3 regions of the Mesorhizobium sp. YR577 genome follow, and region 1 is predicted to be linked to each of the others. Evidence: riboswitches for the same ligand, from Rfam matches in the RefSeq annotation. Region 1 holds a riboswitch; each other region holds the start of a gene.
What was found. A riboswitch is a leader RNA that binds a small molecule or an ion and turns the genes downstream of it on or off. The one in region 1 is predicted to bind cobalamin.

Region 1 (10,400 bases):
GCGGAGATGGATCCGCAATCTCCTCCGGGTCCAGCCCCGCCAGAGGCCCAGTCTCCACCGGCACGCCGGTGCGCACCGCGATGCCGAGCGCATTCACTTCGCTCGCAAGCGCCACCGCGCTTTCCGCCGTCAGTCCACGTATCTGCAGGCTCCCGCGTGCCGTGACTTCCACCACACCATTGCCGTGCCGTGAAGCGGATTCGCAGAGTCCGATCAAGGCTTTGGGGGCAAGTCCTCCAGCAACGGGATTAAGCCTCACCAGCAAGCCGTCGCCGGTCTGCATCGGCGTCGACAGGGCCGGGCATGCGCCGCGCCTGGAGAAGGCGTTCATGCAGCCACCTCCAGTGCCTCGGCCTCGGCGATCAGGCTGGCCAGATCGTCGTCGATGGAATTGCGCAGCGGGTGCCACAGCCCGCGCCGGCGCGCCGAAGCGAAGCGCTCGGCGATGACCTTCGCCGCCGCCGGGTTCTCGCGCAGCAGGAAGGCGCGTACGGTCTCGTCGCCGAGATAGGCGTCGTGCACGGCCTCTATCAGCGCGCCGGGAATGGCATACGTGGTTTCGGCGAAACCGACAAGCCGGTCGACGGTCTCGGCAAATTCGGATGCGCCGCGGGGGCCGTGGCGCATCTGTCCTTCAATGAAGCGCGGATTGACTGCGCGGGCGCGCACCACGCGCGCCACCGCCTCGGTGATCGAACGTGGGCGCGGGCGCGCCGGGTCGGTGGTATCGAGCACGATCACGTCGGCATTGCTGCCGAGTGCGGCAAGGGCTGCCGAAAAGCCTCCGATGAAGGCGACATCGGCCGAGCCTTCGAGAATGTCGCGGCCGGGATCGTCGCCGCTGTGGACGAGCAGGTCGGCCTCGGCGATGCGTGTCGCGAAAGCGCCGGGTGCGGAGATGCCTTCGCCGTCGGCCCCTCCATAGGCATGCGAGGTGGCGTCGAGGTAGGCGCGGCCGAGTTCCTCGCGGCTTGCCCATTGGCCGCTCGACAAAAGGTCTTCCAGCCCCGCGCCATAGGTGCCGGGCGACGAGCCGAAGATGCGGGCAGGCGCCTTGCCGAGCGTGCGCGCTTCGGCGGCAAGCGGGTTTTCGGAAGCGTCCTCGTCGCGCGCGGCGACGGCTGCGGCTGCGGCGTCGATCAGCGCGATCTGGGTCGGGAACATGTCGCGGAAAAGGCCGGAAATGCGCCAGGTGACATCGACGCGCGGCCGCCCGACCGTTGCCGGCGGCAGTACCTCGATGCCGGTGACGCGGCCGGTGGCGGCGTCCCATTGCGGGCGGCAGCCCATCAGGAACAGGCCTTGCGCGATCTCCTCGCCGCCGGTGCGCAGCGAGGCGCTGCCCCAGAGATCGATCACCAGCGAGCGCGGCCAGTCGCCGTGATCCTGCAGATAACGCGTCAGCACTTCCTGCGCCCCGGCGCGGCCGAGGTCAAAGGCGGTCGGCGTTGGCATAGTGCGCGGATCGGCGGTGAAGAGATTGCGGCCGGTCGGCAGCACGTCTGTTCGGCCACGGGCCGGCGCGCCTGCGGGGCCGGCGGTGATGTGTCTGCCGTCGAGTGCCGCAATCAGCGCGTCGCGTTCGTTGTTCGCGCTTTGGCGACGCACGGCGTCCGTCTCGCCTTCTGCAGCGCGGCCATAGATATGCAGGCCGTCCTTGACGGCAAAATCCTTCAGATCGCAGAGCCAGGCGTCGATGCGGCGCAGCGCTTCGTCGGGAGCGTCTGTGCTGGCAACGCCGGCTTCATGGGCAAGGCCCGATTTTGCGGCTGTCTCGACGATCAGCTTGGCTAGCCGGTCGCGGCGGCGGCGGTCGAGACCGTCGGCCTGTGCATATTCGTCGACCAGCCGCTCCAGCATCTGCTGGTTTTCGTCGAGGCCTGCGTGGGCGAGCGGCGGCGGCAGATGGCCGAGCGTGACCGCCGAAATGCGCCGCTTGGCCTGCGCTGCCTCGCCGGGATTGCTGACGATGAAGGGATATATGACGGGCAAGCTGCCGGTGACGATTTCGGGAAAGCAGGCGCTGCTCAGCGCCACGGTCTTGCCGGGCAGCCATTCCAGCGTGCCATGCGCACCGACATGGACCAGCGCGTGGCAGCCGAGTTTCTTGCGCAGCCACAGGCCGAAGGCGAGCAGTTCGTGGCGGGGTGGCAGCGTCGGGTCGTGGTAGTCGGCGCGGCGATCGGCCGAGCGTCCGCGATCCGGGGCGAGGGCTACGGTGATGTTGCCGAAGGTTGCGGCGCTGAAGGGGAAGGTTTCCACATTCGGCTTGCCCCATGCGTCTTCCACCGTGTCTTGCGCTTCAGCAAGCAGGTCATTCGCGAAGACAAGATAATCTTCTAAGCTCAGCCCATTATCGCCGTGCTCCAGCAAGCCCAATAGTTCGCGCGGCGATTCGGGAATCCCTTCAACAGCATAGCCCTGTTGCTTCAGGTCATGCAGCATGGCGAGAACACTGGAGGGCACATCGAGGCCGACGGCATAGCCGGTGCGGCCGGGCGCGCTTGGATAATCGGGAATGAGAATGGCGAGCTTGCGCGTCGCGCGCGGTTCGCGCTGGAGGCGGATGAAGGCCGCGACGCGGCTTGCCACCTGCTCGACGCGGTCCGGCTCGGGGCGGTTGGCTAGACCTTTGAAGGCCAAGGCTGCGTCGACTTCGATTTCTGCCTTGAACGAAATCGCGCCGGCAAGGATGCGGCCGTCGAGTTCTGGCATGACCACATGCATGGCGAGATCGGCGGGGGCGAGGCCGCGCTGGTTCGTGGCCCAGGCGTCGCGGCGCGTGGTTGCGACGATAACCTGGAATACCGGCACGCCGGCGCGGTCGAACAGCGTTTCGCTGCCGGGCTCAGCGCCGGAGGCGAAGGCGGTTGCGGTGATGATCGCGGCGGGTTTCAGGTCTGCCAGCGCGTTTTCGACGAAGGCGAGGGAGGCCATGTCCTTCAGGCTGGAAACGAAGATCGGAACGGGGTTCATGCCATGTCGGCGCAACGCCTCGACCAGCGCGTCGATCGGCGCGACATCGGCGGCGAGCAGCATCGAGCGGTAGAACAGGATGGGGATGATGGGGGCTGCACCTGCACTTCCTTCTCCCCGTTCACGGGGAGAAGGTGCCCCGAAGGGGTGGATGAGGGGCGGCTCAGACTCAGGAGACGTGGGCTCCCGCCCCTCATCCCCCTGCCGGGACCTTCTCCCCGTGAACGGGGAGAAGGAGGCCAAGTGCTCCGCTGTCTCAACCACCCCTTTACCGGGATCGTAAAACCCCGCCTTCGGCACCGTAACCGGCGCTGTTTGTGCGCCTTCTCCGCCGGCCAGCCCCGCCAGCCGCCGCACCAGCCCGCGCATATTCTCAGGTCCGCCCTCACGGAAATAGGCGAGCAGCCCGTCGAGTTGATCGCGCGGCAGGGTCGAGCATTCGATCAGCCGGAGGTCTTCGTCGTGGCTTTCGCCGGGAAGCAGCGCCAGATGGATATTCTTCTCGCGGCACATTGCGGCGAGCCGGTCGCAACCATAGCGCCACCAATCATAGCCGCCGAGGATGCGCACCAGAATGACCTTGGCCCGGCTGGCGGTGTGATCGATCCACAGATCGACCGACATCGGGTGGCGCAGGTCGCGAAGGGCGGCCAATCGCATCGAGGGCAGCGTTTCGGCTTCCTGTTTCCATGCTGCAGCCAGCCCGGCCAGATCGCTGTCGGTGAAGGACAGCGCCACAATATCCGCCGGCGCTTGCCGCAGATCGACCGGCTCGACCAGATCGTCGAGCGAGGCGGATGTCGTGGTCAGTATGTGCATGGCGGCACGCTGTTGGTCAGCTAACCAGTATGCGCTCGATCGCGGCGCGATTCAGCCCCTTCAGGCCGATGACGACGAGACGCGAGCGGCGGTCGTCGGCAGCCGTCCAGGCGCGGTCGTAATAGTGGTTGACGCGTGGGCCGACGGCCTGGACCAGAAGCCGCATCGGCTTGCCGCCGACATCGACAAAGCCCTTCACGCGCAGCACGTTTTCTTGTTCGGCAGCTGTCGCCACGCGCTTGGCCAGCGCGTCGGGATCGGAGATCGCCGGAAGCTCGATGATGAAGGAGTCAAAATCGTCGTGCTCGTGGTCGAGTTCGTCGTCATGATGGGTCTTGCGGTTCTCGATGTCGTCCTCGACGGCCAAACCGAGGCCGAGCAGCACCGAGGGATCGACCTTGCCCTGCGCGGTCGGGACAATTTTCACGGCACGCGACAGATGCTCGCTGATGATCGCGTTGGCGCGGGCGCTGCCGGCGGCGTCGAGCAGATCGCTCTTCGACAGAATAATAAGATCGGCGCAGGCTACCTGATCCTCGAACACTTCCTCGACCGGATCGTCATGATCGAGCGAATCGTCTTCCTGGCGCTGCGCCTGCAGAGCATCGAGGTCGGATGCGACCTTGCCAGCGGCCAGTGCCGGGCCGTCCACCACGGCGACGACGCCATCGACGGTCACGCGGCTCTTCACGCTCGGCCATTGGAAGGCCTGCACCAGCGGCTTGGGCAGCGCCAGGCCGGAGGTCTCGATGATGATGTGATCAACCTTTGGCTCCAGCGCCAGGATCTGGTCCAGCGCCGGCACGAAATCGTCGGCGACGGTGCAGCACAGGCAGCCATTGGCCAGTTCGACGATGTTTTCCTCCGGGCAGGCATCCACGCCGCAGCCTTTGAGGATTTCGCCATCGATGCCGATATCGCCGAATTCGTTGACGATCAGGGCCAGCCGGCGGCCATTGGCGTTTTCGAGGATGTGGCGGATCAGCGTAGTCTTTCCGGCGCCGAGAAAGCCGGTGACGACGGTGCAGGGAACGCGGGCGGCGGAAGCGGTCATGAATTGTCCTTCAGGAGATCGAGGGGAGGGATGCGCGCGACGAGGCCGCGCTTGAGGCTGTCGGGGCGGCCGCGCCACGGCAGGATGCCGTCGGTCGAGGTCGCGAAAAGCTTTGCGCCGGTGATCAGGTCGGGTCCGCTTTCGGTCGTGAGGTCGCCGAAGACGTAGCTCCACGAGCCGTCGCGCAGCAGGGCAGCGCTCAGACGACGCTTGCAGTTGCCGAGGCATTCGACCTGCCTGACGGCGATGTTCTCGGGCGCTGCGGCGCGAATCGCACCTTGGGCTAGATGCTCGCCGGCGCGGGGCCGGGCATCCGAGCCGGTTTCGTCGCGACAGGAGGAGCAGACGAGAATCGTTACGCCGGGCGCACCCAAATCATGGGCGTCCTCGACCAGTTGGATAGGATTGCCGTCGGCTTTCACAGAATCATGCTCCTTGCCCGGGACACCCGCCAGGCGGTCGGATTTTTCGTCTGACGGCAGGTCTCCTGGCTCGCGGGTCGTCGCTTCATGCCGCCTTCCCGGGAAAAATCCCAGTGGCTGTCGGCCTTCGGCTATCCGCTTACAGTTGCGGGGACAGCTGCGGACTTGGGCATGTTCGCCCGGCACCGCATTCCCTCTTAGCCCCTCCCTTTGCGGAGAGGGGACCGTCGCGGGCGAATTTAGGCGGTGGTGCCTTGCGCTGTCAACGCGTGGTTACGACGCGATTATGTCGGCCAACGCCGGGGCGAGGTCTCCGGCGGGCGATATCTCGATGCGATCGAGTTCGAGCCAGGACATCATCAGGCGCAGTTCTTCGATGAGAGCTGCGGCAGTGTGGTCCGGCGCGCCCGGTTCGGCATAGGCAGCGAGCACGCGCAGGACACGGCCCGGTCGGTCCGCCTTCACATCGATGCGCGCCACAATCGCGTCGCCGAGCAGGAAGGGCAGGACATAATAGCCATACTGCCGCTTTTCGGCGGGCGTGTAGATCTCGATGCGGTAGCGGAAATTGAACAGGCGCTCCGTGCGGGCGCGTTCCCAGACCAGCGGGTCGAAGGGGGCGAGGAGGGCGCGGGCCTCGACCTTGCGGGGGATGCGGGCACCGGCATGAAGCCAGGCCTGATGGGTCCAGCCTTTGACCCTGATGGGCAGAAGCTCGCCCGATTCGACGAGCTCCTCGATGCGGCCCTTCATGTCGGCGGGCGAAAGGCGGAAATAGTCGCGCAGGTCGCTGTAGGTGGCGATGCCGAGCGCGCGAGCCGAAATGCGCAGCAAGTCGCGATGCGCGTCGGGAGCCGACGGAATGGGCGCATTATATATGGAGGCGGGCAGGACGCGCTCGGGCAGGTCATAAAGACGCTCGAAGCCACGGCGCGAAGATGTTGTGATCCGCCCGGCCCAGAACAGCCATTCGAAAGCGTGTTTCTCGTCGCTCCAGCCCCACCAGCCGCCCGAGCCCTTGGCGCCATCGATGTCGGAAGCCGCGATCGGGCCTCGGTTGCGGACTTCCTGATAAATCTCATCGATCAGGCCTTCATTCTCCCGCGCCCATTTCGCCAGCCCGGTGTACATTTCCTCGTGGCGGCCTGCGCGCTCCATGCGCCAGCGCATCAGCGGATAGGTTTCGACCGGAAGGAATGATGCCTCATGCGCCCAGTATTCAAAGAGCGCACGTTTTCGTGATGTGGCAGCGTTGTCGAGTAACGCGCGCGGGTAGGGGCCAAGCCGCGAGAACAGCGGCATGTAATGCGCCCGCACCACCGCACTGACGGAATCGATCTGCAGCAAGCCTATGCGCGAAAGCACCTTGTTGAGATGTCGCCGGTCGATGGTCCCTGTCGGTCGTGGATCGGCAAAACCCTGGGCGGCGAGCGCGATGCGTCGCGCCATGGCAAGCGGGATCGTTTCCTTCATTCTTCGGCCGTCCGGATATGCATGAGGCGGGTGTCTTTGCGTCAACTGGAATCGAAATGTGGAGTTCAGCCTAGCAGGCCTGCGACGGGAATTGTGTCAGGATAAAAAGTGGAGTAAAAAGGTAAGGAAATCAAATGCGCCTTGTGCAACGCAAATCGCGGAAAAGCGATTGGCGTAGCCATGCTTTCGCCAAGGTTTGACTTGCGTCCCCCGATTGCCTGCGCTAACCCTCGCCGCGTTGCAGCATAGTTTCTCGCCGCGGCCTTCGTAGGCAATCTGTCGCGGTCTGGCGGTTCGACTCAATGCTATAATTCAGGCCGATCGGCCACCAACGGAAAGTCGGAGCATGAGCGCGCTCTTAAGTTCATATCTTCCCATCGTCATTTTCATCGGCGTGGCCCTCGTGGTCGGGCTGGCGCTGATCGCAGCGCCCTTCCTCGTGGCCTACCGAAATCCGGATCCGGAAAAGCTGTCGGCCTATGAGTGCGGCTTCAATTCGTTCGACGATGCGCGCATGAAGTTCGACATCCGCTTTTATCTGGTTTCCATTCTCTTCATCATCTTCGACCTTGAAGTGGCCTTCCTGTTTCCGTGGGCGGTTTCCTTCGGCAAGATCGGCATGCTCGGCTTCTGGTCGATGATGGTCTTCCTGGCGGTGCTCACCATCGGCTTCATCTACGAATGGAAAAAAGGAGCGCTGGAATGGGATTGAACGACATGTCTCCCACAATGGTCGCTGCCAAGCCCAAGGGCATTCTCGATCCGAACACCGGCAAGCCGATCGGCGCCGATGATCCGTTCGTGATGGACATCAACAACGAGCTTTCCGACAAGGGCTTCATCGTCACCTCGTCGGAGGCGCTGATCACCTGGGCGCGCACCGGCTCGCTGATGTGGATGACCTTCGGTCTCGCCTGCTGCGCCGTCGAGATGATGCACATCTCCATGCCGCGCTACGACGCCGAGCGCTTCGGCATCGCGCCGCGCGCTTCTCCGCGCCAGTCGGACGTGATGATCGTTGCCGGCACGCTGACCAACAAGATGGCTCCCGCGCTGCGCAAGGTCTACGACCAGATGCCCGAGCCGCGTTACGTCATTTCCATGGGCTCCTGCGCCAATGGCGGCGGCTATTACCACTATTCCTATTCGGTCGTGCGCGGTTGCGACCGCGTGGTGCCGGTGGACATCTATGTACCCGGCTGCCCGCCGACCGCGGAAGCGCTGCTCTACGGCATTCTTCTCCTCCAGAAGAAGATTCGCCGCACCGGCACGATCGAACGGTGATTTTCGATGAGTGAAGCCCTCAAGGACCTTGCGGCCTATCTGGCCGAAAAGCTGGACGGAAAGATCGGTGAAGCTGTCATCGCTTATGGCGAGTTGACGCTTTCTCTCGAAGCCGGCGATATCGTCAGCGTCGCCAGCTTCCTGCGCAACGACGTGCAGTGCCAGTTCATCTCGATGATCGACGTTTGCGGTGCCGATTACCCGGCGCGTCTGAAGCGTTTCGACGTCGTCTATCATCTTCTGTCGCCGCGCCAGAACCTGCGCATCCGCCTCAAGGTGATGACCGACGAGGATACGCCGGTTCCTTCGCTGACGGGCGTCTATCCCGGCGCGGACTGGTTCGAGCGCGAAGCCTACGATCTCTACGGCATCCTGTTTTCCGGCCACCCGGATCTGCGCCGCCTGCTGACCGATTATGGCTTCGAAGGCCATCCGCTGCGCAAGGATTTTCCGCTGACGGGGTTCGTCGAGGTTCGCTACGACGACGAAGCCAAGCGGGTCGTCTACGAGCCTGTCGAGCTTAAACAGGAATTTCGCAATTTTGACTTCCTGTCGCCATGGGAAGGGACGGACTACGTCCTGCCGGGCGATGAAAAGGCGAAGCAGTAAATGGCTGAAACCTCCGTTCGCAATTTCAACATCAACTTTGGCCCGCAGCATCCGGCCGCGCACGGCGTTTTGCGCCTCGTGCTGGAACTCGACGGTGAAGTCGTCGACCGCGTCGATCCGCATATCGGCCTGCTGCATCGTGGCACCGAGAAGCTGATCGAGCACAAGACCTATCTGCAGGCGATCCCTTATTTCGACCGGCTCGACTATGTCGCGCCGATGAACCAGGAGCATGCTTTTGCGCTGGCGGTCGAGCGCCTGCTCGGCATCGAAGTGCCCAAGCGCGGCCAGCTCATTCGCGTGCTCTATTCCGAGATCGGCCGCATCCTCAACCACCTGCTCAACATCACCACGCAAGCGATGGACGTCGGCGCGCTGACGCCGCCGCTCTGGGGTTTCGAGGAACGCGAAAAGCTCATGGTGTTTTATGAGCGTGCCTGCGGCGCGCGCATGCATGCGGCCTATTTCCGTCCGGGCGGCGTCCATCAGGACCTGCCGCAGAAGCTGGTCGAGGACATTGGCAAGTGGATCGACCCGTTCCTGCAGACGGTGAAGAACCTCGACGACCTGCTTACCGGCAACCGCATCTTCAAGCAGCGCAACGTCGATATCGGCGTGGTTTCGCTGGAAGACGCCTGGGCCTGGGGTTTTTCGGGCGTCATGGTGCGCGGTTCGGGCGCTGCCTGGGACCTGCGCAAGTCGCAGCCATACGAATGCTATTCCGAACTGGAATTCGACATTCCGATCGGCAAGAACGGCGATTGCTACGACCGCTATCTGCTGCGCATGGAAGAAATGCGCCAGTCGGCCAAGATCATGCGCCAGTGCGTCGATCTTCTGCTCGGCAAGGAAGGCGCCGGACCGGTCTCCAATCTCGACGGCAAGGTGGTTCCGCCCAAGCGCGACGCCATGAAGCGGTCGATGGAAGCGCTGATCCATCACTTCAAGCTCTACACCGAAGGCTACCACGTGCCGGCCGGCGAGGTTTATGCGGCCGTCGAAGCGCCCAAGGGCGAGTTCGGCGTCTATCTCGTCTCAGACGGCACCAACAAGCCCTATCGCTGCAAGCTGCGTGCGCCCGGTTTCGCGCATCTCCAGGCGATGGATTTCCTCTGCCGCGGCCACATGCTGGCCGACGTCACCGCCGTTCTCGGCTCCCTCGACATCGTGTTTGGTGAGGTCGATCGCTAAATGTCCGTTCGCCGTCTCGCAGAAGCTTCAGTCCAGCCCGCGTCATTCGCGTTCAATCGCGCTCTTGCCGCGCAGGCGAAGAACTGGATCAAGAAGTACCCCAAGGGCCGCGAACAGTCGGCCGTTATTCCGCTGCTGATGCTTGCGCAGGAGCAGGAAGGCTGGGTCACGCGCGCCGCGATCGAGCATATCGCCGAGACGCTTGAGATGCCGCTGATCCGTGTGCTGGAGGTCGCGACCTTCTACACGCAGTTCCAGCTCAAGCCGGTCGGCACGCGTGCCCATATCCAGGTTTGCGGCACCACGCCCTGCATGCTGCGCGGTTCGGAAGCGCTGATGGATGTCTGCCGCTCGAAAATCCATCACGACCAGTTCCATCTCAATGACTCCGGCACGCTGTCGTGGGAAGAGGTCGAGTGCCTCGGCGCCTGCGTCAACGCACCGATGATCATGGTGTTCAAGGATACCTATGAGGACCTGACGCCGGAGCGGCTTGCCGAGATCATCGACCTGTTCGATGCCGGCAAGGGTGCTTCGGTGACGCCCGGCCCGCAGATCGACCGCATTTATTC
Region 2 (10,400 bases), on a different contig from region 1:
GGTGCTGATTTACGAGACCGCCTTCAAGGGCTATCGGCTGAGCGAGGCAGCAACCGTCTCGGTGCTGACCAGCATCCTGCTGATGGGCTTTGCCTTCCTCGCCACGCGCGCCATGACCGCGCAGGAGGCCGCCCGATGAAACGCACATTCGGACAGGCGCTGTCGCTCTATGGCGGGCTTTTGCTGATCGGGATTTTGATCTGCATGCCGTTCTGGTGGGTCATTACCGGCTCGATCAAATTGCCACGCGAGATCATCCAGCGCGTGCCGACGATGATCCCGGAGAGCTTTACGCTGCAGCATTTCGAGAAGCTGCTGCAGGCGTCGGACTTCCCGGTCTATCTCATCAACAGCCTCATCGTCGCCTCGTTCTCGACGGCGTTCACGGTGCTGCTGGCTCTGCCAGCGGCCTATGCCTTTTTCCGCATGGAATTTCCCGGCCGCAATGCGCTCTACCGCACGATCCTGCTCGCCTATGCCTTCCCCGGCGTCGTCGTGCTGATCCCACTTTACGGCCTGTTCGCCAAGGTCGGGCTGATCGACAGCCCGGTGGCGCTGGTCATCGTCAATGTCGCCTTCGCCCTGCCCTTCTCGATCTGGATGATGCGCTCCTTCCTTGCCACCATCCCGCGCGAGATCGAGGAAGCAGCAGTGGTCGACGGTGCGCCGACGACCACCATTCTCGTGCGCATCCTGATGCCGCTGATCGCGCCCGGCATCGCCAGCGTGGCGATCTTTGCCTTCATCTCGTCGTGGACCGAATATCTGTTCGCCTCGGTGCTGATCGTGTCGGACGCGCGGCGTACCATTCCCGTCGGCTTTGCCGGCATCATCGGCCAGTATCAGATCGACTGGGGCCTGCTGCTTGCCGGCGCCACAGCCGCGATCATTCCGGTCGTCGCCCTCTTCGCCCTTGTCGGCCGCTGGTTCGTTTCCGGCCTGACCGACGGCGCGGTCAAATAGTTTGAAGGTATAGTCATGGCGGGCCTGTCGCTCCAGAAAGTGAAGAAGCGCTTCGGCGAAACCGAGGTGATCGGCGGCGTCGATCTCGACGTCAAGGATGGCGAATTCGTCGTCTTCGTCGGGCCGTCCGGCTGCGGCAAGTCCACGCTGCTGCGCATGATCGCCGGGCTCGAAACCACCTCGGACGGGCGCATCGAGATCGGCGGACGCGACGTGACCGGCGAAGACCCGGCCAAGCGCGGCATCGCCATGGTGTTCCAGACCTATGCGCTCTACCCGCATATGACAGTGGCGACCAATATGGGCTTTCCGCTGGAGATGGCGAAGCGGCCGAAGGAAGAGATCGACCGCAAGGTGGCGGAAGCCGCCAAGATCCTGCATCTCGAACCCTATCTGCAACGCAAGCCGCGCGAGCTTTCCGGCGGCCAGCGCCAGCGCGTGGCGATCGGGCGGGCCATCGTGCGCCAGCCTGGCGTGTTCCTGTTCGACGAGCCGCTGTCCAACCTCGATGCCGAATTGCGCGTGCAGATGCGTATCGAAATCGCGCGGCTGCATCAGGAACTCGGCACGACGATGATCTACGTCACCCACGACCAGGTCGAGGCGATGACGCTGGCAAGCCGCATCGTCGTGCTGCGCGCAGGCCGCATCGAGCAGGTCGGCGCGCCGCTGGAGCTTTACGAAAACCCCGACAACAGTTTCGTCGCCGGCTTCATCGGCTCGCCGCGCATGAACTTCGTGCCGGTGACGGTCGTCGGCGTGGAAGGCGGCAAGGCGATGGTAGCGGCGCCGAAGCTTGGGCTGACGGGCATGGCGGTCGCGACGCGCGGCGCGCCGCCTAAGCTTGGAACGGCGGTCAGCCTCGGCATAAGGCCCGAGCATTTCGTGGTGGCAGACGGGGCAGCCAGCGCGCTTTCCGGCAAGGTCACGCTGGTCGAGCGTCTCGGCGGCGTCACCTACGCGCATGCGCAACTGCCCGAGGGTGGCACGATCACCGTGGAAAGCCGCGATGCCCGCAGCTTCAACGCCGGCGACGGCGCGCGCTTCGGCCTCGACGGGACGCGGGCGTTTCTGTTCGATCAGGACGGGAAGCGGATTTGAGGGTTGCGCTGCCCCTCACCCTTACCCTCTCCCCGTAAGGACGGGGAGAGGGGGGCGTCAGCGTGGAGCTTCGTTCTTCTTTCCCTATTGATGGGCAGAACAAGGTTGGCCGCTACGTCGATGACCCCCCTCTCCCCGTTTTTCACGGGGAGAGGGTAAGGGTGAGGGGCAGCGCTGCACTTGCCGGAATTTATCCTTGCTTCTTCTTTCAATGCCCCGGTGAATCATCGTCCTCCAGTTCGGCGTCGCTGCGCTGGTCATGCACCCTGCGCCATATCGTAAGCCGGTGTGCCAGTTCGGAATCCTGCTGATGCTCGGCCAGCCGCGCCTGCTGGCGCAGCGCCAGGCGCACGACGCCGCGCTCGAAGCGGCCATCGGGAATGACAAAACCTTCCGGGTCGCCGCCACGTTGCAGCGCGCCGAGAACGGTCCGCTTCAGCATCACCAGATTGGGGTCGCCATAGGCGGAATAAAGATCCTGGAAATGCCGATGCAGCCCAGCATCGAATTCGATGTCTTCGCCCATGGCACCGATGACCGGATTGCCGGGGTGAAGCGAACCGAGCGGCATCAGCCCTTCCGGGATCGGCGTGTTGGCGGAATGGGTGCGACCGGTTCGCAACAGCTTCGGCAGCAGATGCGTGTGCGGACCGGGGGGCGAGACGCCGCCGGTGTCGGGGCCGCCAATCTTCTGGAACACCTCGACGCGGCCGATATGGGTCAGCGCGACGCGGTGCGGGTGGGCGGAAAGAATGGCCGGCATGGCGGCATTGTCGTGCTCGAACAGCGAATGGCCGAGATTGGCGCGCAGCACTGTCAGCAGCTTCGGATCGCTGGTGCGGATGCAGAAATCGCATTGCGGGAGCGACAGACCCATGTCGAACAGGATGCCGGTGTGGTCTATGCCGCGAATGGCGTCGTCGTCGGGACCAAGCTCTGTCAGGACGGAACGGGCCTCACGACGCGCCAGCGCTTCCGGCAGGCACAATGCGACCGCCTGGCTCCAGCGATGGGCGCGCGGGCTGACGGTTTCATAAGCGACCGGCACCACTTCATCCAGCCGCTTGCGGTCGATATGGATCGCGCCGCGCCGGGTCGCGCGCGACAGCGTGAAACCATCATCGATGACCGGCGTCTCGTCGCGGTCCTGATGGAACTCGGCGATTGCGCCGAAGGTGCCCATGCTCCAGCCCGTCTGCCAGTCGCGGAGATGATCGCGAATGAGATTTTGCAGCGTTTCCATGTTTCGCCCTCCCAAGTCCGTCAGCCGGCGATGTCCAGCGGCATGACCAGCATTCCGCCCTGCGCCTCGCCGAGATAAGCCTCCACGCCATAGACCGAGCGCAGGCGCGCGGCCGTCAGCACCGCGCGCGGCGCTCCGTCGGCAACGATGCGGCCCTTGTCGATGAGGACGAGCCGCGTGCACCAGCGCGCCGCAAGGCCAAGATCGTGCAACGATGCGACGACGCCCCGCCCCTCCAAGGCAAGCTCCGCAAACAGGCGCATCAGCGTGATCTGGTGCGAAGGGTCGAGGCCGGCGGTCGGCTCGTCGGCCAGCAGCAGCGGCGCATCCTGCGCGAGCGCGCGGGCAATCAGCACCCGCGCTTTCTCGCCACCGGAAAGGTCGGTCGCCGGACGGTGGCGGAAGGCGTCGACCTCCATGCGGCGCATGGCTTCCTCGATCTTTGCCGTGTCCTCCGCATCCAACCCGGCGAAGGCAGGGCGATGCGGCGCGCGGCCGAGCGAAACCAGCATTTCGACCGAAACCGGCCAGCCGATCTCGCGCTCCTGCGGCAGATAGGCGAGGTGATGCGCGCGCTCCTTCGCCGGCATGAAGGCTGCATCCTTGCCGGCAATCGCAATCTTTCCGGTCGAGGGGATGAGGCCGAGGGCCGCCCGCAGCAGCGTCGATTTGCCGGCACCATTCGGGCCGATCAGCCCGACGAACTCGCCTTCCTGAACGGCAAGCGAAAGCCCGTGCAGTACCGGCTTGCCGCCGAGCGAAGCATGAAGTTGATCGATGGCAAGGAGGGTCACAGCAGGTTCCTCCGCGTGCGGTAGACGAGCCAGAGGAAGAACGGCGCACCGACGATGGCCGTCAGGACGCCGAGCTTGAGGTCCTTTCCCGGCGCGATGATGCGGACCAGAATGTCGGCGGCGAGCAGAACGCAGGCACCGCCGAGCGCGCTGGCCGGCAGCAGCCGCGACGGGCGCGAGCCGACCAGCGGACGCAATATATGCGGCACGACGAGGCCGACGAAGCCGATGGCGCCGGCAACAGCGGTTGCGGCCCCCACAGACGCGGCGGTGCCGAACACTGCCAGGAACTGCACGCGGCGCATATCGACGCCCATGCTGGCGGCGGCGTCATTGCCGAGCGTCAGCGTGTCGAGCGCCCGCCCGAGCGAGGCGAGCATGACCCAGCCGACGATCATGAAAGGTGCGGCGAGCCAGACATGGGTCATGGAGCGGTCCGTGAGCGAGCCGAGCATCCAGAACATGATTTCGAGTGCGGCAAACGGGTTCGGCGACAGATTGAGCGCCAGCGAGGTCATGGCGCCGGCGAAGCTCGAAACGGCGACGCCGGCGAGGATGATGGTGAGCGCGCCGCCCTTCATGCCGGCCATGGCCTGCACGATCAGCACCGCGAGCACGGCTCCGGCAAGCGCTGCCAGCGGCAGGCCAAGCGGGAAGACGGCGGAGAAGCCGGTATAGATGGCGATGACCGCGCCGAGCGAGGCGGTGGCGCTGACGCCGATCAATCCCGGCTCTGCCAGCGGATTGCGCAGATAGCCTTGCAGTGCTGCACCAGACAAGCCGAGCGTCGCGCCGATCATCAGGCCGAGAATGGCGCGCGGCAGGCGGATTTCCTGCATGATGAGGGCGATGGCGCCGGCCTTCGATGAGAACAGTGCGGCGATGCTTTCGCTAAAACCAAGTGCGGCCGGGCCGACGGTGAGCGACAGCAGGAACAGGACGAACATGGCTGCGCCAAGCACGATGAGCAGCAGGCGGTAGCGGGCGGTCTCGCTCATTTGGCCGCCCCCGCCGCGTCCTGCAAAATCTGGGCGACCTCAAGTGTGAAGGGCGCGCCGCAGATGGAATATTTCGAGGGAATGTTGACCGCCTTTTTGCCCGCTGTCAGCGCCTTGAAGGCTGGGTGGACATAGCCCTCCTCGGCCAGTGCTGGGCCTGGATAATCGCCCTCGCTGGAGATGACGAGATCGGGACTGGCGAGCACCAGCAGCTCCAGTGGCAGTTTCGACGTGCCGGTGAGGCCGAGCTGTGCGGCGATGTTTTCGAGGCCGGAGATGCCGATCAGCGCATCGACCAGCGTGCCGGAGCCGGAGGTGTAGCTGTTGGCGTAGTAGGTAGCGACAGTCTTGCCGGAGGGCGGCTGCGCGCGGAGCTTCGCTAACGCGTCATCGATCTCGGCCAGAAGCGCAGACGCCTTTTCCTGCCGTCCCAGAAGCGTGCCCATGCGCGAAATGTGTTCGCGGATGTCGTCAAGGGAATTTGCCGGCGCAAATTCCTCGACGCGAAAGCCGAGCCGCCGCAGAAGCTCGACGGTCGTGCGCGTCGTGAAGGTGCCTGCGATGATCAGGTCCGGCTGCATGAGAAAGACTTCCTCGGCCAGCCCATGGTTGACCACATAGCCGCCGGCCTGATCGGCAAGCACCGACGCATTCCTGTCGCCGGCGAGATAGGAGACCGAATAAAGCTGGCCCTCGCCGGCGATCAGCATGGCGAGCTGGTCGGTGCAGACATTCATCGAGACGACGCGATGCGGAGCCTCGGCGGCGAGAGCCGCAGAGGCGTTGAGAACCGAGACCATCAAGATCGCCATGATTCGTTTCATGCTTTTCTCCGGGCACCGGGCCCCAATAGAGGCCCGATGCAGAACCTCACCGTTCAGAACGTTCGCGTAAAGCTCAGATTGAAAGTGCGCCCCGGCGCGCGGTAGTCGGTGACGGTGGCGTATTCCTCGTCGAACATATTCTCGACCGAGAATTTGAACTGCGACTGCGCATCGAGGGCGTAGAGCGCCGAAAAGTCCACGGTCACGTAGTCCGGCAGTTCGACGGTGTTGGCGGCATTGGCATAGCGAGCCGCGCCGTAGAGAACTTTCGCCGTCAGGTCGAGCTCTTCGGTCGGGCTGTAAGTGAGTTCGGCCGTTGCCTTGAAGCGGTCGCGATAGGGAATGTACTTGCCATTGTCCTGGTTGAGCGGCTCGCGGATGTCGACCGTGGCCTTGCCGCTCCATTCGTCGCTGAAGCGGTGCGCCAGCGTCGCCTCGAAACCGGTTATGCGGGCGCTGGCGACGTTGAACGGGAGGTAGGTCGGCGGGTTGGAAGCGATCGCGTCGGTCAGGAAGGTCTGGTAAAAGGCGAGGTCGAGGCTGGTGCCAGCCGTCGCCTGCCAGTTCAGCCCGACCTCGTAGGAGCGCGACTTTTCAGGCTTCAAATCCGGGTTGGAATAGCCGGGATAATAGAGATCGTTGAAGGTCGGCGCGCGGAAGCCGGTGGCGTAGGACGAGCGCAGCACGAGATCGGGCAGCACTTCGTAGCTCGCGCCGACATTGTAGGTGGTGGCGCTGCCGAACTGGCTGCTGTGATCATAGCGGATGCCCGTGTCGACGCGGAGCGCCTCGTACTCCAGCGAATACTGGCTGAAAAGTGCGGCCAGGTCGCGCGAATCGACGGCGAAGTCGACGGTCGAATCGACCTGCTCGCGATAGGCTTCGACGCCGCCCGTCAGGATGTGGCTGGCCTTGCCGGTCTCGAAGCGTTTTTCGGTCGAGGCGAAGATGCCGTAGCGCTGCGTGTCGAACTGGCTGTCGCCACCCGGCACGTCGTCGCGGAAATTGGTCGAGTAATCGAGGCCGGAGCTGAGTTCTACCGTCGACGACCAGCTGTCGGAATGCAAAACATGCGCGCCCACTTTTCCGGCAAAGGTCGTGGTGTCGACTTCGTTTGCGGATGGGAACGTCGCGTCGTACTGGCTGCGGCCGCGCGCGAAAAGACCATCGGCATAGAGCCGTCCCCAATCAAATTCCTTCGACAGCGAAAGATTGGCCGAGCCTTGCAGGAAGCCGTCATCGTCCGGCTCGTGACCCCAGGCGAGCGGCGTGGTGAAGTCATAGCCGCGCGTGCCGAGCAGGCTGCCGCTGAACGCGTAGTTCACGCCGCTTTCGCTGCGGCCCTGGACGGTGCCGGAGACATAGCCGCCCCAAGGATGGGTAACGCCGGTGGTGAGCGTGGTACAGGCATTGCCGCCGTCGGCGCAGGCTCCGCCCTGTTTGGTGATGATGTTGACGACACCGCCCATGGCGTCGGCACCGTACTGGGGCGAATGCGCGCCCTTGGCGACCTCGATGCTTTCGATCGAAGCCAGCGGGATGTTGAAGATGGAGGTCGTGCCGCTGGTGGCCGAGCTTGCCCGCACGCCGTTGATCAACACCAGCGTTTGGGTGGCCGACATGCCGCGCAGATAGACATTGGCCGACGCCCCCTGCCCGCCATAGGAAATGATCGAAACGCCGGTATAGGACTTCAGCAGCGACGGCAGGTCGGGTGCTGCCGACTGCTCGATCTCCCTGCGGTCGATGACCGTCACCGACGAGGTCGAGCGCGCCAGCGTGGTCTCGCGCCGCAGCGGCGTTGTGACGACGACCGTGTCGAGTTTGATTACGTCCGCGGCGCCGTCATCCAGCTCCTGCGCGCCGGCATTGTTCGTGAAAGCCAGCGCCAATGCGCCAGCCAAAATGGTCGATTTCTGCATGTCTGCCCCCGATAGGCTTTTGGCGGGCGGCAAAGCGCGCCCGAAGGTTTGATGACAAACCGCAGACAGGAAAATGATCGACAGGCAGACTATGAAACGACGACATCGAACCCTCGGCCAACCCCGGCATGCGGCAACACTTTTTCAAATGTCACCGCCACGGGCGACCGCGCCTGAACACACCCCGTGTTCAAGCATGGGTGACCGGAAAAGGCAGGTCTCCTGACTTCCGGGTCTATGCTTGTCTTTCGCCTTCCCAATCGCGCTGAAGCGCTTTTAGTGGCCTGGTTGAAAGAAAGCTCGCCGGCTACAGTTGCGGGGGCAGTCTCGGCTTCGATCTGTCGATCTCACCGTGTTCCCTTTTCATCCGCCGTGAAGCGGAACCAATTCCGATTCCACTGGTAGCTGTGCGTCCGGCGAGCGTCAACCGGGTTTGGCCGGTTGTGCAGATCAGATGCTATGAGGCCGCGCCCTCGGCGGCAGTGATCAGAAGTGCGCGCAGACGCCGCAGGTCATCGGGCAGCGGCGCGCGGCGATCGAGCCGCGCCACTTCGCGGGCGGCGGCAGTGCGTATGTCGCTGCCTTGCGGCAGCCATAGCAGCCAGGACAGGAAGATCTCTTCCGGGCACGACAGGGCTAGGTCTTCGACAGACGCAGCCGAGCCGGCGGAACGCTCGATCGCGCCCGATTGCCAATGCGAACCCATGGGTCAGGCCTCGACCGTCAGCGCACCGAGCGGCTTCGAACAACAGGCGAGGATAAAGCCGTCCTCGATCTCGTGGTCGAGAATGCCGCCATTGTGGCTCATCTCGACCTCGCCCGAGACCTTCTTGATCTTGCAGGTGCCGCACAGGCCGAACTCGCATGCGGCTGATATGCGCACGCCGGAAGCGCGGGCCGTCTGCAGCACGGTCTGGCCGGAGACGCAGTCGGCATCGATATCCGACAGCGCAAAGCGGATCGGGGTGATCTGCTCGACAGGCGCGCTATCGGGCGCGGGCGTGGAGGCGTCGGAGAACGGCGCCGGAACGACTTCGACCGGAGGCGCGCCAAAGCTTTCCTGATGATAATGCGCCATGTCGAAGCCGGCAGCCTCGAGCATCTGGCGCACCGCGCGCATGAACGGGTCTGGACCGCAGCAGAAGACTTCGCGGTCGCGGAAATCGGGGGCGAGCAGCGGCAGGCGCACGGCGTCGATGCGGCCCATGTGACCGCTCCAGACCTCGCGGTTCGAGCGCTCCTCGATGAGGAAGCCGAGCGACAGGCCGGGCATGCGGCTGCCGAGCAATTCGAGCTCCTTGCGGAAGATGATCTCTTCCGGGCGGCGCGCGCAGTTGACGAAGGCGATGTCGGTCCATGGCGCGCAATCGTTCAGCCAGCGCAGCATCGACATCATCGGCGTGACGCCGGAACCGGCGGAGACGAACAGGTATTTGGCCGACGGATGGTTGTGATGGGAGAAATCGCCGGCCGGGCCGTAGGCCTTGATGTGGACGCCGGGCACCAGATTGTCGAACATCCAGCGTGTGCCGACGCTGCCGGCCTGCGCCTTGACCGTGACCGCGATGGAGAACGGCCGCGACGGGCTGGACGACAGCGTGTAGGTGCGCATCAGCGGGCCGTCTTCCAGCGGCAGTTCCAGCGTGACGAACTGCCCCGGCTGGTAGCGGAACCAGGTCTGGTTGTCCGAGCGGAAGATGAAGGTCTTCACCTCCGACGCCTCGTCGATCACGCCGATGCATTCCAGCACCTGCAGCCGGTCGTTCCACGGCACCATCTCGTCCAGATGCCGATAAAGGGAAAGTTCCGTCATCGCGTTCATCCGCTTAGTTCCGTTTGATTGACCATGAGCTTGTCCGAAAACCGGCAGCCACTTTTCGCTAACGCGGTCCTACGGTTCGGGCTCATGGTTTTAGGCCACGCTGCGCAGCGCCGGCTTTTCGCCCTCGGTCAGGCGCGGTTCGATGAAGTTGCAGTACCATTCGACGAACTGCATCACGCCGCCCTCATGCTCTTCCGAGTAAGGTCCGGGCTCGTAGGCCGGCGACTTGATGCCGAAGGCATTTTCCTCGACGATCCGGCGGTCCTGGTCGTTGGTCTCGGTCCAGACATGGGTGAGTTCGGCAAGATCGTAGTCGACGCCTTCGACCGCATCCTTGTGGACCAGCCATTTGGTGGTGACTGCCGTTTCGGTGGCCGAGATCGGCAGCACGCGGAAGGTTACGGCATGGTCGCCGAGCACGTGGTTCCACGTCGTCGGATAGTGATAGAGCAGCAGCGCGCCGATCTTGTCGGCTGTTACTGTATCCGACAGGTTCTTCTTCACCGCGCGCTTGCCGGACATGGTGTAGCTGACGGCGTCGCGCAGCAGCGGCGCACGCGTGGCGCGGTATTGGCCACCGGCATCAATGCGGAACTTGCTCGGCAGGCCGACAGCCTCGCACTTCGCCCAATGAGCAAGCATTTCCGGGTCGCTTTCGGCACCGTTGACGCCGGTGACTGTCGGAGCTTCCGGGAAGGTCTTACAAAGTTCGGGATGGTTCGCCGCGCAGTGA
Region 3 (10,400 bases), on a different contig from region 1:
ACCGCATGATCGAGAACGTCGTTGGAACCTTGCCGATACCGCTCGGCGTTGCGGCCAATTTCACCATCAACAGTCGTGACTACCTGATCCCGATGGCAACCGAAGAACCTTCCGTCGTTGCGGCGGCAAGCAACATGGCCTCCGTTGCGCGTATCCACGGAGGATTCCGCACGTCAAGCGATAAGCCCATCATGATCTCGCAGATTCAGGTCGTCGGGGCGAAAGATCCTCAGGCCGCCCGTCTTAGGCTCTATGAGAGGCGGCAGGATCTTCTCGATCTCGCCAACGAACAAGACCCTCTGTTGGTGAAGCTCAGAGGCGGCGCGAAAGACATTGAAGTGCGTATCGTCGAGGCGGCCGGCAAGACCTATGTCGTTTTGCACCTGATCGTCGATGTTCGCGACGCCATGGGAGCAAACGCCGTCAACACCATGGCGGAGGCCCTCGCGCCGCTTGTCGAGCAGATTACCGGCGCGCGTGTTCGCCTACGTATTCTGTCCAACAAGGCAGACCGGCGGCTTGCACGGGTCCGCGCCACTTACGACTCCCAGGCTCTTGGCGGATCGGATGTCGTGGACGGCATCATCGATGCCTATGCTTTTGCCGCGGCGGATCCCTATCGCGCAGCGACGCACAACAAGGGGATCATGAACGGGATCACCGCTGTCGTGCTTGCGACCGGCAATGACACGCGCGCTGTAGAAGCCGGCGCGCATTGCCATGCTGCAGCGGGAGGTCGCTACACGTCGCTATCCCATTACGAGAAGGATGATGCCGGCAACCTCGTTGGCACATTGGAAGTACCCATGGCCGTAGGATTGGTCGGCGGTGCCACCAAGACCCATCCGGTTGCGCAAGCGGCCGTAAAACTGCTGGGCGTCAAAGGCGCTCAGGAACTTGCCGAGATCATTGTTGCCGTCGGGCTTGCCCAGAACACCGGTGCCCTTCGCGCCTTGGCCGCTGAAGGGATACAGAAGGGCCACATGTCGCTTCACGCCCGTAACATCGCCGTCGCTGCTGGAGCTGACGGCGACGAAATCGAGGAAGTTGTGTCCCGCCTGAAGGACCAAGGGCACGTTCGGCTAGACAAGGCGCAAGCTGTTCTTGCAGAGCTTAGGCAAGCCAGCCGCTAATTGGCCCACACAGGACATACTTTTTACAACCCCGTTTTGCCGGTCCGGGTCGTGGTGTGACCCCTTCACGGCATGCGGGATGACTGACTTTTCCTGCGGATTGTCAGTGAATTGTTCACTGGCGCTAAGCGTTCGCGATTCCTGAACTGGCTGCTATCGACGCTCTCCGAGTTATGAGCCCGGCGGGATGAACACTTCCCCACACTGCTGAAATGGACAGGCGCCCTATTGACTGGCGGCGAGCGGGCCTTGACTACTGCCTGCGCACAAGGCACGAGGAACCCCCTCCACCAATTCCGAGCAAATCTTTGCGCGTCATCTCGCTTACGACAATCCCGCCACGGTTTGAAGCAGTTGGAGCCACCTTGAAAAGCCTGGTCAGCCAGACCGGACAGATTGACGAAATCCGCCTTTACGTGCCGAGACGTTACCGTCGTTTCCCAGACTATGGAGGCGAACTGCCCGATGTTCCCGCCGGCGTAACCATTGTACGATCCGACGACGACCTCGGACCCGCCACCAAAGTGCTTTTTGCGGCCCATTCTCTGCGTGGCCGCGATGCGCAGCTACTCTTCTGCGACGACGATCGTCTCTATCGTCATGATTGGGCCGCAACACTCTTTGACGCCCAGAGCGAGAGGCCCGATGAATGCGTCGCGCTTTTCGGCAAGGACTTACGCCTCGGCCTTAAACGCTCGCTCCTGCCAAGGGCTGTCCGAGACAAGAGCAAATTTGACCATCGTTTTGCGCGCTTCAAGCACGGCCTTGCATCCATGTTGACGAACACGCCTGGCCCACGCCCTGGACGTGTCGTTGTCTCCCGCGCGGGATATGCGGACGTGCTGACGGGCTTCGGCGGTGCCGTGGTTCGTCCGCATTTCTTCGATGAATCAGCCTTCGGCATTCCCAGCATACTCTGGGCGGTAGACGATTATTGGTTGTCCGGCCTTTTGGCAGCCAAAAGCATCGGTATTTGGCTCCCGGCCGGTCTGGAACAACCCGGCTGGACCGATGCCAACGAATTGGATGCCTTGGTCGAAGCGACGATAGACGGCGCAGGCCGGACCGAAGCGAATGCTCGCTGCATCCGTTACATGCAAGATCATTTTGGTGTCTGGAAATAGTCGGAGACCGGTCTTTTACGCCGCCTCTTTCCGCTTCCGTGCCTCTCTAGCGGCGGAGTTCGTTGCGCTGGCAGCCCAACTGAAATCATGTTTGGTATCTGAGAGGATGGACGTGAATGCGTCGTTTGCGATCCAATTGTTCAGGCCGTCTCGTTAGTCCGCGTCTTCCTCGACTGTAGCCGAACATCGCTGATTTGATGGCCACTTGCCAACGGCCGAGGCGACTGATCTCTATGTCCGCTGTAGCAGCCAGATCGGCACCGATCGGCTGCGCCAGAAGCCATGACAGGAAAACGCCCTCGGGTTGCGGCGAGCGTGTCATGCTCGCCGCCGCGGGGATGTGCTCCGTACTCAATCCCAAGCCGGTGCTCCGCCGTTCTGGTATTCGATGACGCGGGTCTCGAAGAAGTTCTTTTCCTTCTTCAAATCCATCGCCTCGCACATCCAAGGAAACGGATTTTCCACCTCCGCAAAGACCGGTTGAAGGCCAAGCTGGGCGCAGCGGCAGTTGGCGATGAAATGCATGTAGGTTTCGCACAGCGCTGCATTGAGGCCGAGGAAGCCGCGCGGCATCGTATCGCGGCCATAGGCGGCTTCCAGTTCCGCCGCATCGCGGATCATACCGCGTACCTCATCCTGGAATGCGTTGCTCCACAGATCGGGGTTCTCGATCTTGATCTGATTGATGACGTCGATGCCGAAATTCAGGTGGATGCTCTCGTCGCGCAATATGTACTGATACTGTTCGGCGATGCCGACTATCTTGTTGCGGCGGCTGAGCGACAGGATCTGCGCAAAGCCCGTATAGAACCACATGCCCTCGAAGATGACGTAGAAGGCCACGAGGTCGCGCAGGAAGTCGCGGTCCGCTTCCGGCGTGCCGGTGCGGAAATCGGGATCGTCGATATTCTGCGTGTGTTTCAGCGCCCACGCCGCCTTGTCGGTGATCGACGGCACTTCGCGGTACATGTTGAACAGATCACCCTCATCGAGGCTGAGACTTTCCACGATGTACTGGAAGGTGTGGGTGTGGATCGCTTCCTCGAAAGCCTGACGCAGCAGATATTGCCGGCATTCCGGGTTGGTCAGGTGCCGATAGATCGCCAGCACAATGTTGTTGGCCACCAGCGACTCTGAAGCGGCGAAGAAGCCGAGATTGCGCTTGATCATGCGCCGCTCGTCGTCGGTCAGCCCGTCCTTCGATTTCCACAGGGCAATATCTGCCTGCATGGAAACTCGGTCGGCATCCAGTGATTGTTGCAGCCGTTGAGGTATTTTTCTCAGGCCCAGCGATACTTCAGCGGCAGAAGTTGATTGACGTCCGCACGCGCATTGATCATCCGCTTGTCGTCGACGCGCACGCGGCTGCCGCCACGCTCGATCTCGCCGAGGCCGGTAGCATCAGTGAGAGGCGCATTGCCGGCGAGAAGCGAGACAGCGGATGTGGTTTTTGATTCGGACCAGTCGAGCATTTTGTTGTTCTCCTCAACGATTATTCTGCATGGCCGGCGCTGCCCCTCACCTGCCTGCCGGCATCCTCTCCCCGTATAGTGACGGGGAGAGGATGCCTGGCAGCAACCTTGCCGCTTTTCTTCCTTCTCCCCGTTCACGGGGAGAAGGTGGCCCGAAGGGTCGGATGAGGGGCGGCGTCGGGCTACGCGATCAGCTTTAGCCTACTGGCACGCTTCAAATTCGGGATCGTCGATGGCACAGGCCTTGCCCCATGCGGCGTCGGCATTGACGACGATGGGTGCCGCAGCCACGCTGACCGCGGAGACCGCGGAGACCGCGTTGAGCTTGCCGTTGGTGCCCTTCAGCGTCGATTTCTCGACATGCAAGGCCGAGCGCGAACGCAGGTAGTAGGTAGTCTTCAACCCCTTGTTCCAGGCCAACGGTAGAGCGCGTCGAGCTTCTTGCCGCTGGGATTGGCAATGTAGAGGTTGAGCGACTGCGCCTGGTCGATCTGCCCGACCGAGCCGTCGAAATATTTGAGATCGGAAACCATCACCTCGTCCCACAGCCCCCTCGCCTTCAGGTCATGCATAAGTGCTGCATTCACCACGGTAAAATCGCCGGACATGTTCGATTTGACGAACAGGTTCTGGTAGGCCGGCACGATCGACTGCGACACGCCGCAGATGTTGGAGATCGTCGCCGTCGGCGCGATCGCCATAGTGTTGGAATTGCGCATGCCGTTTTTCTTCACGCGCTTGCGCAGGCTCTCCCAGTCGAGCGTCAGTGAACGGGTCCATATCGACCTTGCCACCACGCGCCTGCGCCAGAAGGTCGATGGAATCGATCGGCAGAACGCCCTTCGACCACAGCGAACCGGCAAAACTCGGATAGCGACCGCGCTCGGCGGCAAGATCGCAGGACGCCGAGATCGCGTTGTAGCTGACCGCTTCCATGCTGATATCGGCGAATGCCACGGCCTCGTCGGAAGCGTAGGCGATCTTCAGCGCCTGCAGCGCATCGTGAAAGCCCATCAGCCCAAGCCCGACGGGCCGATGCTGCAGGTTCGAACGGCGCGCCTCGGGGATCGTGTAGAAATTGATGTCGATGACATTGTCGAGCATGCGCATGACGGTCTTTACCGTGCGCGCCAACCGGTCGAGGTCGAGGCCACTCACAGTCAGATGATTGATCAGATTGACGGAGCCGAGATTGCAGACCGCGACCTCGTCCTTCGGCGTATTGAGTGTGATCTCTGTGCAGAGATTGGACGAATGCACGACGCCGATATGGCCCGGCGGCGAGCGGATATTGCAAGGGTCCTTGAACGTGATCCATGGATGCCCGGTCTCGAACAGCATGGTCAGCATCTTGCGCCAGAGATCGAGCGCGCGGACCTTTCTGAATACCTTGATGCCGCCGGCAGCAGCCTTCGCTTCATAAACCTCATAGGCCGTCTTGAAAGCCGAGCCGTAGAAATCGTGCAGATCCGGCGTCTCGTCGGGCGAAAACAGCGTCCACTCGCCATCAGTCTCAACGCGCTGCATGAACAGGTCCGGCACCCAGTTGGCGGTGTTCATGTCATGCGTGCGGCGGCGGTCGTCGCCGGTGTTCTTGCGCAGGTCCAAAAACTCCTCGATGTCGACATGCACGTCTCGAGATAGGCGCAGACCGCACCCTTGCGCTTGCCGCCCTGGTTGACGGCAATCGCCGTGTCGTTCACCACCTTGAGGAACGGCACCACGCCCTGGCTTTCACCATTGGTGCCCTTGATATGCGCGCCGAGCCCGCGCACCGGGGCCCAGTCATTGCCGAGACCGCCGCAATATTTGGCCAGCAGCGCATTGTCCTTCACCGCCTTGAAAATGCCGTCGAGATCGTCCGCAACGGTGGTCAGGAAGCAGGAGGAAAGCTGCGGCCGCAGCGTGCCGGAGTTGAACAGCGTCGGCGTCGAGGCCATGAAATCGAAGGACGACAGAAGGTTGTAGAATTCGATCGCGCGGGCCTCGCGGTCGATCTCGCGTGAGGCCAATCCCATCGCGACGCGCATGAAGAAAGCCTGCGGCAGTTCGAACCGCTTGCCTTTGGTGTGCAGGAAATAGCGGTCATAGAGCGTCTGGAGGCCAAGATACTGGAATTGCAGGTCGCGTTCGGGCTTCAGTGCAGAACCAAGACGAGCGAGATCGAAGCGGCCGAGTTCCGGATCGATCAGCTCAGCCTTGATGCCGGTCGCAATGTACTCCGGGAAATAGGAAGCGTAGCGTTCACCCATCTGGCTTTGCGTCGCCTGCTCGGTCCGACCCGTGACGAAGGTCAGCGCCTCACGCCGCAACCGGTCGAGCAGCAGACGCGCGCTGACCAGCGCATAATTCGGTTCGGTCTCGACAGCGTGCGCGCGGCCAGGATCGGCGCAAGCGAAAGCTCGTCCAGCGTGATGCCATCATAGAGATTGCGCCCCGTCTCGCCGAGGATCAGATCGGACGAAACCGCATCCAGCCCTTCACAGGCTTCCTCGACGATGCGGGCAAGCCGCGCCTTGTCGAACGGAACAAGGCTGCCGTCATCGGCCCTCACCTTCAGCGAAGGTGCGGCAATCTCGGTCGTAGCTGCCTTCGCAAGCGCCCGCTCACGCGCCCGCTCCTCGCGATAGAGTACATAGGCGCGCGCTATCCTGTGGTGCTCGCTTCGCATCAGCGCCAGTTCGACCTGATCCTGAATTTCCTCGATATGAAAGGTGCGGCCAGCATCGGCGCGCCGCGTCAGCGCATACACGACGTGCGACGCCAGTTCTTCCACGACATCGTGGACGCGCCGCGAGCCTGCCGCGACCGAACCTTCGACGGCGAGAAACGCCTTGGTCAGCGCAACGGTGATCTTGGAGGCGTCGAACGGCGTCACCGCGCCGTTGCGGCGAATGACGCGATAACCGGGCTCGGTCTGCCGATCTCCCATCTCGGTGAAAGTGGATGGAACCCTGTCGGTCCCGTTGGTCTGAACTGTCGAAGTCGCCGGCATCTTAAATCCCCGTAGTGTTGCAAGACGGGGATAACTGCGGACGCATTCCGATAGACCGTGCGACGCAAGCCGCACGAAGCAAGCGCACCACCGGGACACCCCGCCCGTGGACGTTCAAAATCTATCGCGGCAGGTCTCGTGGCTCGCAGGTCGTCGCTTCCGTCGGCCTTCCCAGCGCCTTGGCGCCAGTGGCGTTACTCGACTTAAGCTCACTGCTTACAGTTGCGGGGGCAGCGCCGGCATTGCGATATCGCGCACCGGCTTCCCTCTTAGCTCTCAAGCCCGAACAGACTCGAAAGAACCACGATATCTACATACTGTGCCAACGACACAGTAGACGTCAACAGCTTGTATTCGGATAGCACGGATAAATTCGACACGATCACCTATGGCCGGAACACATGCATTGGAATGGATTGGCCAGTTATCGCAGAGAGCTGGCCACCGGACGGTCGGAAGACGAAGAGACGTATTGAACAGCCATACGAATCAACTCGGGAAGATTGCGAGCGCCGAGCTTGATTTTGAGCTGTGAACTCATATTCACAACCGTTTTATAGCTGACGCCGAGATCATCGGCGATTTCCGCGTAAGGCTTGCCTTCTGCCAGCAGGGCAAGCGTCTGCAACTCTCGTGGCGTTGCCTCTGCGAGCAAGCCGCGGCTGCGCCCCGGCGTTCCGATGAGCGCCACCTGCAGAGCCATTTGATGACCAAGATAGGGTTTTCTGGCGCGCACTGACTCAAATGCTTCAAGAAAGTCGCGAGGACCGGCATCCTTCAATACATATCCGGTAGCGCCAGCCTTTAGTGCACGGCTCACGATGACGGGGTCGCTATGCATGCTGAAGACAAGAATTGGCGTGCGGGTGTCGTGAAGTCGCATGCGTCTGATCAGATCGAGGCCGCCAAGCCCGCCGCCCTGCAGGGCGAGGTCAATGACGACGACATCCGGGTGCTTGCGTCGGTAAAGGCGGTAGCCGGCAACGACACTGTCGGCCTCCAACATCTCGTGAACTCCCGCATCCTGCAGAATGCGCCGGCATCCCTGCAACACAATCGGATGATCATCGATGATGAGAACCTGCGTCATGGCTGTCCTACCCGAGTACCGTTCTGGCCGCGTGTGGATTGCTGCTGATTGAGCGGGATGGAAATTTCGAGACGGGTTCCAGCACCGGGTTGGTTCGTGATCGAAAAATTTCCGACAAGTGCACGCACGCGCTCTTCCATACCGGTCAACCCGAGACCACGGGCCGTTCCCGGCGCAAAGCCGCGCCCATCATCCTTGATCGAAAGTTGCAGCACAGTGCGATGCCCCGGATGCTCGCTCTCTTGACTGGTGGCCGGCTGCTCGCCCAATGCGACGTCTATGCTCCGTGCTTCAGCATGCCGAAGGACATTGGTGATTCCCTCTTGAATGCATCGGTGGATCGTGATGTTGACCGGATCATCATATCTGTCGGCAAGGCGGCCGACGGCAAGGGAGATCTTCGGCGTCGGTCCATGCCGTTGGAACTCGGCCAGCAAACCGGCAATCACTTCGGCAAGCGGAAGATGATTGAGTGCCATAGGGCGGAGCTTGTTGAGAAGGCTGCGGTTCATGGTCTGAATCTTGTCGGCAATCTCATCGATCGTCGCCGTACGTTCCCTCACCTGCCCCGCCACATTGTCCGGCAGGCTTCCTGCGAGGCGTTCCAGGGAAGCGACGTTGGCTTTGATGCCGAACAGGCAAGGGCCCAGTTCGTCGTGGAGCTCGGTGGCGACCTGCCGGCGCTCATCGTCCTGGACCGTAACCAGCTGATGATTCAGGTGCTCATTGTCGACCTTCGCGGCACCGAGCCGATTGGCGAGCGCGTTGAAACGATCGGTAATATCAGCCAGTTCCTGCACGTTTGGGCGCGAGAGGCGATGTCGAAACTGCCCCTTCTCGAGTTCACGCAGGCCATTCGCCAGATTTGTCAGTGGGTGAAGCACGCGCCCAAGCGCAAGGTAGAGTATCCCCAACACGATCAGGCCGAGTACGAGCGCTACAAGACCGAGAGACCGGGTGTCCTGCCAGACTTCGCCGATCTCGTCCGATGCGTGCCCGACAATGATAACCGAGCCGATGTGACGGCCGCCGGAAACGACCTGCATCTCGCGGCGAACGTCCTCGACGCGGACAATCGACGTAAACCACCGCGGCACGGCGACTTGATCGCCGACGACTGCGTTGCTGGCTGCCATCGGCAGAAGTGCGGCCCGGCCGCCGTCGGCATTGGTTACAAGTATTCGCACGTGACGCAGATTGCCTATCCGCAACGGAATATCCGCAAGCTGCAAGACCTCTGAGTCTGCGCCTTGCGGATGTTCGAGAACCTCGCGCACCAGACGTTCCGCGAGTTCCAGGGCCGCTGCCACCTCAACCTCGGTTGCCCGCTTGGCGTTGTAAACGATGAGAATGGCAGCGGTGATCGCTGCTACGAGACTTACGAGAATGATGGCTGAAAGTATCTGCCAGCGGATCGATAGCCTCTGCCACGGGCGGTATGACCACCCGTCCGTTACGCCACCGTGGGTTATCCGATCCGCTGCCTGCTCAAAAGTGCTGTCGGCCATCGCTTACCCTATCATTCGATCGGAATTCTCCAAACTTCCCAGAATTGGCGCGTAACGCGGGTTCGTTCTGGCCGTCGAACTGCATCAAACCTTGCACAGGTGGCTTTCCTCCAGCAAGGCGATTACAGGCGATCCCCGATTTCCCTCACTCTTCCTTCCCGGACATGGCCGGATTCCAACCGCAGCATACGTGCAAGACAGGAAACCGTCTCGGGCACTTTTGGCAATCAAATCGAGAACAACTGCCATAGCCAGCACAGGCTGGTCTCCGTAACGTGAGAGTGCTTGGAAGCAGGCGACGCACTTTGATCTTGTGCGCGGTGTCCGGAAGGCGGCCCCTAACCGTCAAATTCCGGACACCCGGCAAGTGCGGAATTGACAAATTGGGCACCTCCTTAGCGCGTTGAGTTCGGTCATTTTTTGCCGCAGCGCGAAGAGTGATACATGTCTCATGAAAGACTTCGTGCCTGATATCCTCGCGTCCTTAAGCGCGCTGTTCTGCATTTCTCTCGGCAGCGCGGCGGCGCAGCAATCCAAGGCCGAGCCGGATGTGGATGCCGTTGCTCTGTTCAACGACACCGTCGCCAGGGGCAATCATTATCTGCTTGCCGACATTTCAGCACAGAAACTGCTGTCGACCGGTCGATACCACGCAGGATCACGGCATTCTGATCTTCAAACAATCAGTCGGGAGGAGTTTTGAATGGGAAGACGATTGGCATTGCTGGCCGCGACCTTGGCTGCAGGTTGCGTGGCCTCGCCGGCCTGGGCCTACATGGTCTATGTCTCCAACGAGAAGGACAACACGATGAGCGTCGTCGATTCCACGACGATGGAAGTGGTCAAGACCGTCAATGTCGGCCAGCGCCCGCGCGGCATCACCATCTCCCATGACGGCAAATTCGTCTATCTCTGCGCCAGCGACGACGACACCATCGAGGTCATCGATACGGCAACGCTGGAGATCGTCGACACGCTGCCGTCCGGTCCCGATCCGGAACTGTTCGTTTTGTCTCCCGACGGCAAGAAACTCTACGTCGCCAATGAGGACGACAACCTCGTCACCGTCATCGATGTC

Region 2: another riboswitch for cobalamin. It lies ahead of BM413_RS20445 (TonB-dependent receptor domain-containing protein); the one in region 1 lies ahead of BM413_RS16440 (DUF1636 family protein).
Region 3: another riboswitch for cobalamin. It lies ahead of BM413_RS30155 (ribonucleoside-diphosphate reductase subunit alpha); the one in region 1 lies ahead of BM413_RS16440 (DUF1636 family protein).

Annotation. Positions count from the first base shown of each region.
Region 1 covers NZ_FPBI01000010.1:179,707-190,106, forward strand. Annotated here, with positions in the region: partial or broken gene cobG (precorrin-3B synthase) at 1-331, opposite strand, end outside; gene cobN (cobaltochelatase subunit CobN) at 328-3,795, opposite strand; gene cobW (cobalamin biosynthesis protein CobW) at 3,812-4,849, opposite strand; gene BM413_RS16440 (DUF1636 family protein) at 4,846-5,271, opposite strand; cobalamin riboswitch at 5,309-5,515, opposite strand; gene BM413_RS16445 (winged helix-turn-helix domain-containing protein) at 5,545-6,744, opposite strand; gene BM413_RS16450 (NADH-quinone oxidoreductase subunit A) at 7,091-7,456, shown strand; gene BM413_RS16455 (NuoB/complex I 20 kDa subunit family protein) at 7,447-8,028, shown strand; gene BM413_RS16460 (NADH-quinone oxidoreductase subunit C) at 8,035-8,637, shown strand; gene BM413_RS16465 (NADH-quinone oxidoreductase subunit D) at 8,638-9,828, shown strand; gene BM413_RS16470 (NADH-quinone oxidoreductase subunit E) at 9,829-10,400, shown strand, end outside.
Region 2 covers NZ_FPBI01000014.1:68,352-78,751, reverse strand. Annotated here, with positions in the region: gene BM413_RS20480 (carbohydrate ABC transporter permease) at 1-139, shown strand, start outside; gene BM413_RS20475 (carbohydrate ABC transporter permease) at 136-963, shown strand; gene ugpC (ABC transporter ATP-binding protein) at 979-2,064, shown strand; gene BM413_RS20465 (DUF6925 family protein) at 2,273-3,307, opposite strand; gene BM413_RS20460 (ABC transporter ATP-binding protein) at 3,328-4,101, opposite strand; gene BM413_RS20455 (FecCD family ABC transporter permease) at 4,098-5,099, opposite strand; gene BM413_RS20450 (ABC transporter substrate-binding protein) at 5,096-5,923, opposite strand; gene BM413_RS20445 (TonB-dependent receptor domain-containing protein) at 5,977-7,845, opposite strand; cobalamin riboswitch at 8,040-8,248, opposite strand; gene BM413_RS20440 (hypothetical protein) at 8,303-8,551, opposite strand; gene BM413_RS20435 (FAD-binding oxidoreductase) at 8,555-9,658, opposite strand; gene BM413_RS20430 (aromatic ring-hydroxylating oxygenase subunit alpha) at 9,758-10,400, opposite strand, start outside.
Region 3 covers NZ_FPBI01000037.1:31,760-42,159, forward strand. Annotated here, with positions in the region: gene BM413_RS30140 (hydroxymethylglutaryl-CoA reductase, degradative) at 1-1,133, shown strand, start outside; gene BM413_RS30145 (glycosyltransferase family 2 protein) at 1,499-2,257, shown strand; partial or broken gene BM413_RS30150 (ribonucleotide-diphosphate reductase subunit beta) at 2,609-3,729, opposite strand; partial or broken gene BM413_RS30155 (ribonucleoside-diphosphate reductase subunit alpha) at 3,931-6,661, opposite strand; cobalamin riboswitch at 6,835-7,045, opposite strand; gene BM413_RS30160 (response regulator transcription factor) at 7,149-7,814, opposite strand; gene BM413_RS30165 (histidine kinase) at 7,811-9,322, opposite strand; gene BM413_RS30170 (hypothetical protein) at 9,774-10,025, shown strand; gene BM413_RS30175 (YVTN family beta-propeller repeat protein) at 10,026-10,400, shown strand, end outside.